4 regions of the Mesorhizobium delmotii genome follow, and region 3 is predicted to be linked to each of the others. Evidence: riboswitches for the same ligand, from Rfam matches in the RefSeq annotation. Region 3 holds a riboswitch; each other region holds the start of a gene.
The links. A riboswitch is a leader RNA that binds a small molecule or an ion and turns the genes downstream of it on or off. The one in region 3 is predicted to bind thiamine pyrophosphate.
Positions count from the first base shown of each region.

Region 1: linked by a shared signal. The riboswitch ahead of thiB (thiamine ABC transporter substrate binding subunit) and the one ahead of thiC (phosphomethylpyrimidine synthase ThiC) in region 3 are both predicted to bind thiamine pyrophosphate.
Region 2: linked by a shared signal. The riboswitch ahead of BQ8482_RS13440 (YkoF family thiamine/hydroxymethylpyrimidine-binding protein) and the one ahead of thiC (phosphomethylpyrimidine synthase ThiC) in region 3 are both predicted to bind thiamine pyrophosphate.
Region 4: linked by a shared signal. The riboswitch ahead of thiC (phosphomethylpyrimidine synthase ThiC) and the one ahead of thiC (phosphomethylpyrimidine synthase ThiC) in region 3 are both predicted to bind thiamine pyrophosphate.

Region 1 covers NZ_FUIG01000043.1:43,044-45,241, reverse strand. Annotated here, with positions in the region: gene thiB (thiamine ABC transporter substrate binding subunit) at 1-794, opposite strand, end outside; TPP riboswitch at 838-952, opposite strand; gene BQ8482_RS25640 (thiamine diphosphokinase) at 1,055-1,699, shown strand; gene BQ8482_RS25635 (ABC-F family ATP-binding cassette domain-containing protein) at 1,701-2,198, shown strand, end outside.
Region 2 covers NZ_FUIG01000023.1:17,047-19,244, reverse strand. Annotated here, with positions in the region: gene BQ8482_RS13450 (MBL fold metallo-hydrolase) at 1-41, opposite strand, end outside; partial or broken gene BQ8482_RS13445 (zinc-binding dehydrogenase) at 153-448, shown strand; gene BQ8482_RS13440 (YkoF family thiamine/hydroxymethylpyrimidine-binding protein) at 458-1,066, opposite strand; TPP riboswitch at 1,057-1,169, opposite strand; gene BQ8482_RS13435 (aspartate aminotransferase family protein) at 1,597-2,198, opposite strand, start outside.
Region 3 covers NZ_FUIG01000019.1:77,068-79,265, forward strand. Annotated here, with positions in the region: gene BQ8482_RS39145 (hypothetical protein) at 1-35, opposite strand, end outside; TPP riboswitch at 805-921, shown strand; gene thiC (phosphomethylpyrimidine synthase ThiC) at 1,023-2,198, shown strand, end outside.
Region 4 covers NZ_FUIG01000029.1:109,008-111,205, forward strand. Annotated here, with positions in the region: partial or broken gene thiC (phosphomethylpyrimidine synthase ThiC) at 1-1,347, opposite strand, end outside; TPP riboswitch at 1,451-1,567, opposite strand.

The DNA of each region.
Region 1 (2,198 bases), on a different contig from region 3:
GGGTTCTTCGCGCCTGACGTGGTGATGCCGGCAACCTCGATCTGCAGATACTCGCCCTCCTCGAAGGACGCCGCCTGATAGCGTTCGGTGTTTTCGGCGACCATGTGATAGGCCGGCGAGGTGGTATAGGACAGCACCATCGGCGCCTCGCCCTTGGTGAACAGGCCATAGGCCTCGCTCCAGCCCGGCGTCACGGTGAGCACCTTTGCCCTAAGCTTTGCCCAGGCTTCCGGCGCCTTGTCGCCATAAACCGACCTCACCCACAACAACAAGCCGAGACCGGGCGTCGAGGTGCGCGGATCCTGGATGACGATCTTCTCATCGGCATTGCCCTCGACCAATTCCTTCAGGCTCTTCGGCGGCGTCTTCAGCTTTTCGGTGTCGTAGACGACGGCGAAATAGCCATAGTCGAACGGCACGAAAATATCGTCGCTCCAGCCGCCCGGCACATTGACGTCGATGACGGCACCATGCGGCGAAAACAGGCCGGTGGCCTTGGCTTCCGCAGTCAGGTTGGTGTCGAGGCCGAGCACGATGTCGGCCTTGGTCGCGGCCCCTTCCAGCTTGACGCGGTTGAGCAGGGCGACGCCGTCGGCGACCGCGACGAATTCGAGAGTACAGCCGCATTCGGCCTCGAAGGCCTTCTTCACCGCGCGGCCTGGACCCCAGTCGGCGGTGAAGCTCTCATAGGTATAGACGGTGAGTTTTTCCTGCGCGGATGCCGGCCCGATGCCGGCGGGAACGGTCGCCGCAAGCAGCACTGCCGAAACTAGAGTGTATAAAAACGTACGCATCGGCGCCTCCTTCGTTCGCGTTGAAAGGAATTGAGGCGTCGGGCTGTCCGAAACGTCTAATCCCTCCGCCGGTACAAACCGGATCAGGTTCAGCGGGTTGGCATGGTCGCCTCTCAGCTGGTTCGCGAAGATCGCGTCCAGCACCCCGTTAGAGCGTTTCGACACATAGGCCCGGCCTAGTTGCGGCGCAAGCGGAAGTTTGCCGGGCATCTGGAACGCGGCCTTCCGTTTCGCAAGCAGGGCTGGTAAGGGCCACGCATATGAGCAAATTCACCATCCTGCTTGCCGGCGATCTAATCCGCACGCCGCTGCTCGACCGTCAGGTCGAAGGCTCCCGTGTCATCGCCGCCGACGCCGGCATGAGCCATGCCCGGACGCTGAACCTGACGCCGGAACTCTGGGTCGGCGACTTCGATTCGGTGCCGGCGGACTTGCCGGACGAGCTGGCCGCCGTGGCCCGCCAGGTGTTTCCGGCAGAAAAGGACAAGACCGACGGCGAACTGGCTATCGCCGCCGCGCTCGAACGCGGCGCGACCAGTCTCGTGCTCGCCGGCGCGTTCGGCGGCAAGCGCACCGACCACGCCTTCCTGCACCTGGCGCTCAGTGTCCGACTGGCCGAGGCAGGGACGGAGGTGCTTTTGACCAGCGGCGCACAGGAAGGCACCCCCTTGCTTCGCGGAAAGGCCGGCTTCGACTACGCCGATGGCACGCTGTTTTCGATTCTCGGCTTTTCCGACCTTACCGGCCTGACCGTGACCGGCGCCAAATGGCCGCTGAACCATATCGAGATGGCGTTCGGTTCGTCGCTGACCATTTCCAACGAGGTCAAGGGCCGGCTGGAAATCGCGCTGAGCAGTGGCCGCGCGCTGTTGCTCGCCCACCCATTCCCCTTACCTGGAAGCTGACATGGCGCCGCCACTTCTCAATCTCGACGGCATAAAACTGACCTTCGGTGGCACGCCGCTGCTCGACGGGGCGGAACTGACGGCGTCGGCGGGCGACAAGATCGCTTTGGTCGGCCGCAACGGCTCGGGCAAGTCGACGTTGCTCAAGATCGCTGCGGGATTGATAGAGCCGCAGGACGGCGAGGTGTTCCGCCAGCCCTCGGCGACAGTGCGCTACCTGCCGCAAATGCCCGACTTGGATGGTTTCGCCAGCGTCCGCGCCTATGTCGAGGCGGGGCTCGGACCCGCCGACGATCCCTACCGCGCCACCTATCTGATGGAGCATCTCGGCCTGTCCGGCGACGAGCGGCCGAGCGATCTCTCCGGCGGCGAGGCGCGCCGTGCCGCCCTTGCCCGCGTCATGGCGCCGGAGCCCGACATTCTCCTCCTCGATGAGCCGACCAACCATCTCGACCTGTCGGTCATCGAATGGCTGGAGGAGGAGCTTGCCCGCACCTCT
Region 2 (2,198 bases), on a different contig from region 3:
GCTGCGCCAAGTGTCAGGTCGCGACCCGAGATATCGAACATCCTTCCCCGCTGACTGAATGATCGAGCATATCAACGGCGGTCGGCACTGCACAAGGTCGGCTGGGGTCGTGAGCCGCAAGTTAAACTGAGACACCACCCGACCGCGCGAACCTTCGCCCCGAAGGCCGCTACACGGCGGCCGGCGCGATTGCCGGCCCGGTCGTGCAGCTCGATCTGCGCACATGTGTCCCAAGCAGTTGCAGCTGCACGGGTCCAGCCAGGGCACGCGACACGATTTCCGCCGTATCGTCCGCTACATCGAGGAGAAGAAGATCCGGCCGCCGGTCGGCGGTGTCTACAAGCTCTCCGATTTCCACCGCGCCCAGGCGGATTTCATCGCCAAGGACTTTGTCGGCAAGCTGGTAGTCGTTCCGGATGCCGTTTCGGATTTCGCTGCAACCCGTTGACAACCAACACTAACAAGGGCTCGGGCTGTTCGCCGACACGGTAAAGTCGAGCGCGACATGGCCTTGCGGCGCGCCGAAGCGAAGGAAGGCTTCCGATAGCGTCGCGAACACCGGTCCGGCATCGCCTCTAAGCTTGGTGCAGAAATTCTTCGACCTGTCGAAGACGCCCGAAGTCTTGAGAAAGTCGATGCAGCCGTAGATCTCGTCCATGTGGTGGCCCTCGCCGAGCGGATAGAGCGAGAACTGCGCGGCGACCTCTTGTCCGAGCTTTTTCGCGCTGTCGACATGCGCCCGCGCCGCGCCGATGCGCTCGGCCAGGGACAGTTCGTGACTGCTGCCGGAAATCGGTGTGCAGATCGGATCGTCAGGCTCGCCAGGGCAGCCGCGCGACACCGTTGCCGATAATACGCAATGCACGCCACTTGCCGCCGCCGATGCGAACAGGTCGCGCATGGCCGGGAAAAGCTGTTCCGGCGGGCCGACGATCAGCGTCGAGATGTCGTCGGTCTCGATGCGGAAATTCGGCCGATAGGAATCCATCGCCGAAATCGCTTTGAGGATGACGCCGACGAAATCGTCGCACATCGGATACAGGGAAATCTGTGCACCTGAAAACATGGTCGCCTCGCTCCGCTGGCATTACCCAGATCAGCTTGAGGGACCGAAGGCTTGGCACCTTCCATCTCAGCCCCGGCAGTACGGAGCGCCCCTGTCGATGGGAGCGACGTAGCACCTGCGCGAAGGATGTTCAAGTATGGTCCAGGCAGTCGCTTCGGACCAATTGCCGATCGTGGCGCCGCCGGCGAAGCTGCCGATCTCCCCCTGCGGGGAGATGCCCGGCAGGGCCGAAGGGTGCTGTCCCTCGAACCTCTCAAGACCTGGGTTCCTCGCTCCCGCGAAGCGGGGGAGAGGTGGCCGCGAAGCGGCCGGAGAGGGGGCTTTCGTAGGGCGCGGTTCCCCCTCTCCGTCTCGGCTTCGCCGAGCCACCTCTCCCCCACTCTGGTGGGGGCGAGGAACCCAAGCTGGAATGAAGCCGCGATCCCCTCTGCCCTGCCGGACATCTTTCTCGCAAGGGGGGGAGATTGAATGTCGCTTCGGCTTTCGCCAATCACCAGCGCCCATTCAGCCTCTTTGTTTCGCTGCCCTGTTCAGCTCGGTGATCCGACCTGGCCGGCGGCGGCTTCAAGCGATCTTTCGAACGCGTCGATCATCTCATCGACCTGTGGCTCGGTGATGATCAGCGGCGGGCAGAAAGCCAGCGCGTCGCCCATGTTGCGGGATATCACGCCGTTCTGCTGCATGAAACCGTTGACGAGCCCGCCCAGCGCGCCGGCCGTCTCCCACGGCGTCTTGTTCGCCTTGTCGCCGACCAGTTCGACCGCCGCGATCAGGCCGACGCCGCGCACCTCGCCGACAAGCGGGTGCGACGCGAGGCTGCGCAGCCGCTTCTGCATATGCGCGCCGACCCTGCACGCATTGCCGACAAGGTCGCGCTCCTCGATCAGCTTCAGGTTCTCGAACGCGACCGCCGCCGCGACGGGGTGGCCGCCGCCGGTGAAGCCGTGGCCGAAGGTGCCGATGCGATTGCTTTCGTCGGCAATCGGCTCGAACATTTTTTCGTTGATCAGCAGGGCCGAGATCGGCAGATAGGACGAAGAAATCTGCTTCGACAGCACCATGATGTCAGGCCTGATGCCGAAGGTCTGCGAACCGAACATCTCGCCGGTTCGACCAAAGCCGCAGATCACCT
Region 3 (2,198 bases):
TTGACGCGCACGTCGTTTGGTTCGCCAGCCACCATTGCTGCCCCTCATTTTCGTCGCCCTGGACCGAGACTGGAAGTCGTTCCCCGCACAGCGAAAAACACGAGACCTTACGTAGCGTCAAGCGCGGATTTTCTGATAGCTGACGCTTTATGGATTGGGCGGGGACAGCGATTTCGGCCCGGAACCTCCGAGCCCGCTTCATCTTGCATTCGGATCGATTTAGATGCGTGAATTTTGCATGTTAATGCCGCCTTATTATCCGCAGCCAATGTGAGTGGGAACGCGTATTCAGTTCGAGTAGCTCTGCAAAAGCCCGCCGCTCTTGCCCTCAAGAGTGGCGGGTTTTTCGGCTGTGAAATGCTGGCGCGACCGGTGCGGATGCTGCCTCGCGAACGCGACCTTCCCGACGAAACCATTTCTGAAGCGCTACGATCAATTCCGGCAACAGGTCGATGCCTTCATCGACATGCCCGAGCGGTTGATCGATCTGCTCTTCCGTTTCCCTCACCAGTATTGTGGCCAACCTGTCGACACGCCCGCGAAAAGGAATTCGCCGCGCTGACCAGGCAGGGCGGATCGAGGCGATCTCCTCGCAAACCTTTGGTGCCGATTGGAGGCGTGATCATCATAAGGATTGATCTTTAGTCCGACGGTTTGGCAGGTCCCGTTGATCCGTCGCCAGGTCTCCGGAGCGTGATTTGTCGCCGACACATGTGCGAGCGTTTTCCTCGGGTTTGTTCGACCGCCGATCACCGCCACTGGCCGAAGGCGCTTGACAAAGCAGTGCCGGCTCGTTCAATTCCAAGCATTCACCAGGGGAGTCCCGGCAAGGGGCTGAGATACTGCTGGCTTTCGCGGCGCAGTGACCCGTTGAACCTGATCCAGTTCATACTGGCGTAGGGACGGTGCAAGCGCTTTGCGGGAGTTTACGCCCGAAAACCTGTAAGCAGGCAGACCAAAGCGTCTTTTCATCCTTCCGGCACAGAACTGGGTCTCCAATGCATGAGCAAAGGAGCCTCACGATGAATGCCCTCACCCCCGCCGTGTCGACGGGACCACTGCCCGCCTCGCGGAAAATCCACAAACCCGGCTCGATCCATCCGCAGATCAGGGTGCCGATGCGGGAAATCGCCGTTTATCCGACGGCCGGCGAACCGGCGGTTACCGTCTATGATCCGTCCGGCCCCTATACCGATCCGACGGTTGAAACGAACATCGAGAACGGCCTTGCCCGGATTCGGCACGGATGGATCAAGGCGCGCGGCGATGTCGAATTCCAGGAAGGCCGCGGTGTGAGGCCGGAGGACAACGGGTTCGCATCAGGCGAACGGCTGACGCCGGAATTTCCCATCCGCAATCGACCACTCAAGGCCAAAGCGGGCAAGGCGGTGACCCAGCTCGCCTATGCTCGCGCCGGCATCATCACACCCGAAATGGAATTCGTCGCCATCCGCGAGAATCTCGGCCGCGGGATCCTGCGCGGCAGCGTGCTGCGCGACGGCGAAGCCTTCGGCGCCGCGATCCCCGACTTCGTCACGCCGGAATTCGTACGCGACGAGATTGCACGCGGGCGGGCCATCATTCCCGCCAACATCAACCACCCCGAGAGCGAGCCGATGATCATCGGCCGCAATTTCCTGGTGAAGATCAACGCCAATATCGGCAACTCCGCCGTCACCTCGTCGATGGCCGAAGAGGTTGAAAAAATGGTCTGGGCGATCCGCTGGGGCGCCGACACCGTCATGGACCTTTCGACTGGCCGCAACATCCACAACATCCGCGAATGGATTCTACGCAATTCGCCGGTGCCGATCGGCACCGTGCCGCTCTACCAGGCGCTCGAAAAGGTCGGAGGCGTCGCCGAGGACCTGACCTGGGAAATCTACCGCGACACGCTGATCGAACAGGCCGAGCAGGGTGTCGACTATTTCACGATCCATGCCGGCGTGCGGCTGCACTACATCCCGCTGACGGTTGACCGGGTCACCGGCATCGTGTCGCGCGGCGGCTCCATCATGGCCAAGTGGTGCCTGCATCATCACCGCGAGAGCTTCCTCTACGAGTATTTCGAGGAAATCTGCGACATTGCCAGAGCCTACGACGTGTCCTTCTCGCTAGGCGACGGCCTTCGTCCCGGCTCGATCGCCGACGCTAACGACGCGGCGCAATTCGCCGAACTAGAAACGCTCGGCGAGCTG
Region 4 (2,198 bases), on a different contig from region 3:
GATGTGGTCGTAGCCGGGTGCGATGTCGGTGGTCAGCGGGCCAAGCGTGTAGAAGGGCGCCTCGCCGCAGACTTCGAGCTGCCTATCCATGTTCTCCTTGATCTTGTGCATGGGAACATGGCCCGGCCCCTCGATCATGACCTGGCAATCCTTGGCCCAGGCGATCTTTGTCAACTCGCCGAGTGTTTCCAGTTCGGCGAACTGCGCTGCGTCGTTGGCGTCGGCGATCGAGCCGGGACGAAGGCCGTCGCCGAGCGAGAAGGACACATCGTAAGCGCGGCAGATGTCGCAGATTTCCTCAAAATGCTCGTAGAGGAAGCTTTCGTGGTGATGATGCAGGCACCACTTGGCCATGATGGAACCGCCGCGCGACACGATGCCGGTGACCCGGTCGACCGTCAGCGGGATGTAGTGCAGCCGCACACCGGCATGGATGGTGAAATAGTCGACGCCCTGTTCGGCCTGTTCGATCAGCGTATCGCGGTAGATTTCCCAGGTCAGGTCCTCGGCGATCCCTCCGACCTTCTCAAGCGCCTGGTAGAGCGGCACGGTTCCGATCGGCACCGGCGAATTGCGGACGATCCATTCGCGGATGTTGTGGATGTTGCGACCGGTCGACAGGTCCATGACGGTGTCGGCCCCCCAGCGGATCGCCCAGACCATTTTTTCGACCTCTTCGGCCATCGACGAGGTGACGGCTGAATTGCCGATATTGGCATTGATCTTGACCAGGAAATTGCGGCCGATGATCATCGGCTCGCTCTCCGGATGGTTGATGTTGGCTGGAATGATAGCCCGCCCGCGCGCCACCTCGTCGCGCACGAATTCCGGCGTGACGAAGTCCGGGATCGCCGCGCCGAAAGACTCGCCGTCGCGCTGTATCCCGCCGCGTAAGCTCTCGCGGCCGAGATTCTCGCGAATGGCGACGAACTCCATTTCGGGGGTGATGATCCCGGCGCGCGCATAGGCAAGCTGCGTCACCGCTTTGCCCGTTTTTGCCTTTAGCGGCCGGTGGCGCACGGGAAACTCCGGCGTCAGGCGCTCACCTGACGCGAAGCCGTTGTCCTCCGGCCTGACACTGCGGCCATCGTGAAATTCGACGTCGCCGCGTGCCGTAACCCATTCATGGCGAAACCTGGCGAGGCCTTTTTCGATGCTGGTTTCGACAGTCGGGTCCGTATAGGGGCCGGACGGATCGTAAACGGTGACAGGCGGTTCGCCGGCAGTCGGATGGACGGAGATTTCGCGCATCGGCACCCTGATTTGCGGGTGGAGGACGCCGGGGTTGTGGATTTTCCGCGAGGCGGGCAGTGGTCCCGTCGAGACCGCCGGGGTGAGGGCATTCATCTTGAGGCTCCTTTGCTCATGCATTGGAGACCCAGTTCTGTGCCGGAAGGATGAAAAGACGCTTCTGTTGACCTGCCGAAACAGGACCTCGGGCGTAAACTCCCGCAAAGCGCTTGCACCGTCCCTACGCCAGTATGAACTGGATCAGGTTCAACGGGTCACTGCGCCGCGAAAGCCAGCAGTATCTCAGCCCCTTGCCGGGACTCCCCTGGTGAATGCCTCAGGTTGAACGGGCCGGCTCCGTTTTGTCAAGCGCATTCGGGTCCGGCCGAAAGCAGCAATCGCCTAGTTGGCAGCATCCGTTTGTGGATGCCATACCAAATGGCTTACACCGGGGGTCGTGGATGATTACCGACGACTTGCACCCACACGTCATTGCGATTGACGTGATGCTTTCTGGACTTGGGATGAGTTCTGCCAAGCCTCGCACGCCGCGTTGATGATGGGCTCGTAGGTTCGAAGGCCAGTTTGAGAGCAAGTTGGAGCGCAGGTATTTGCCCGAGGTTTTTCACCGGTTTTAGTTCGGGGGCATCGCGACGGCAGGAAACGGCATGGGTTCTCCGGCACGTCGCGATTTGCCCTTGTGTGCCATCCAGCGAGATCCATGAACAGCACTGCATGCGCGGTTGGCGACATGGCGGCTAGTGTCGGCAACTATCAACAACGGCCTGATGCTATAGCTGAACGAGCTGACAAAGCTCGCTAGTGGCGCCACCCATAGTTCGACGAACAGGATTCTTCCGCACATTGGTGCAGGTTCCGGTATTCACTGTTGGTGCGAATACGTTCCAAGAGTCGGAATCGCGGTCGACGCCGTGATTTGCCTGTGCTCCATGCCTTCCGCCCGCTGA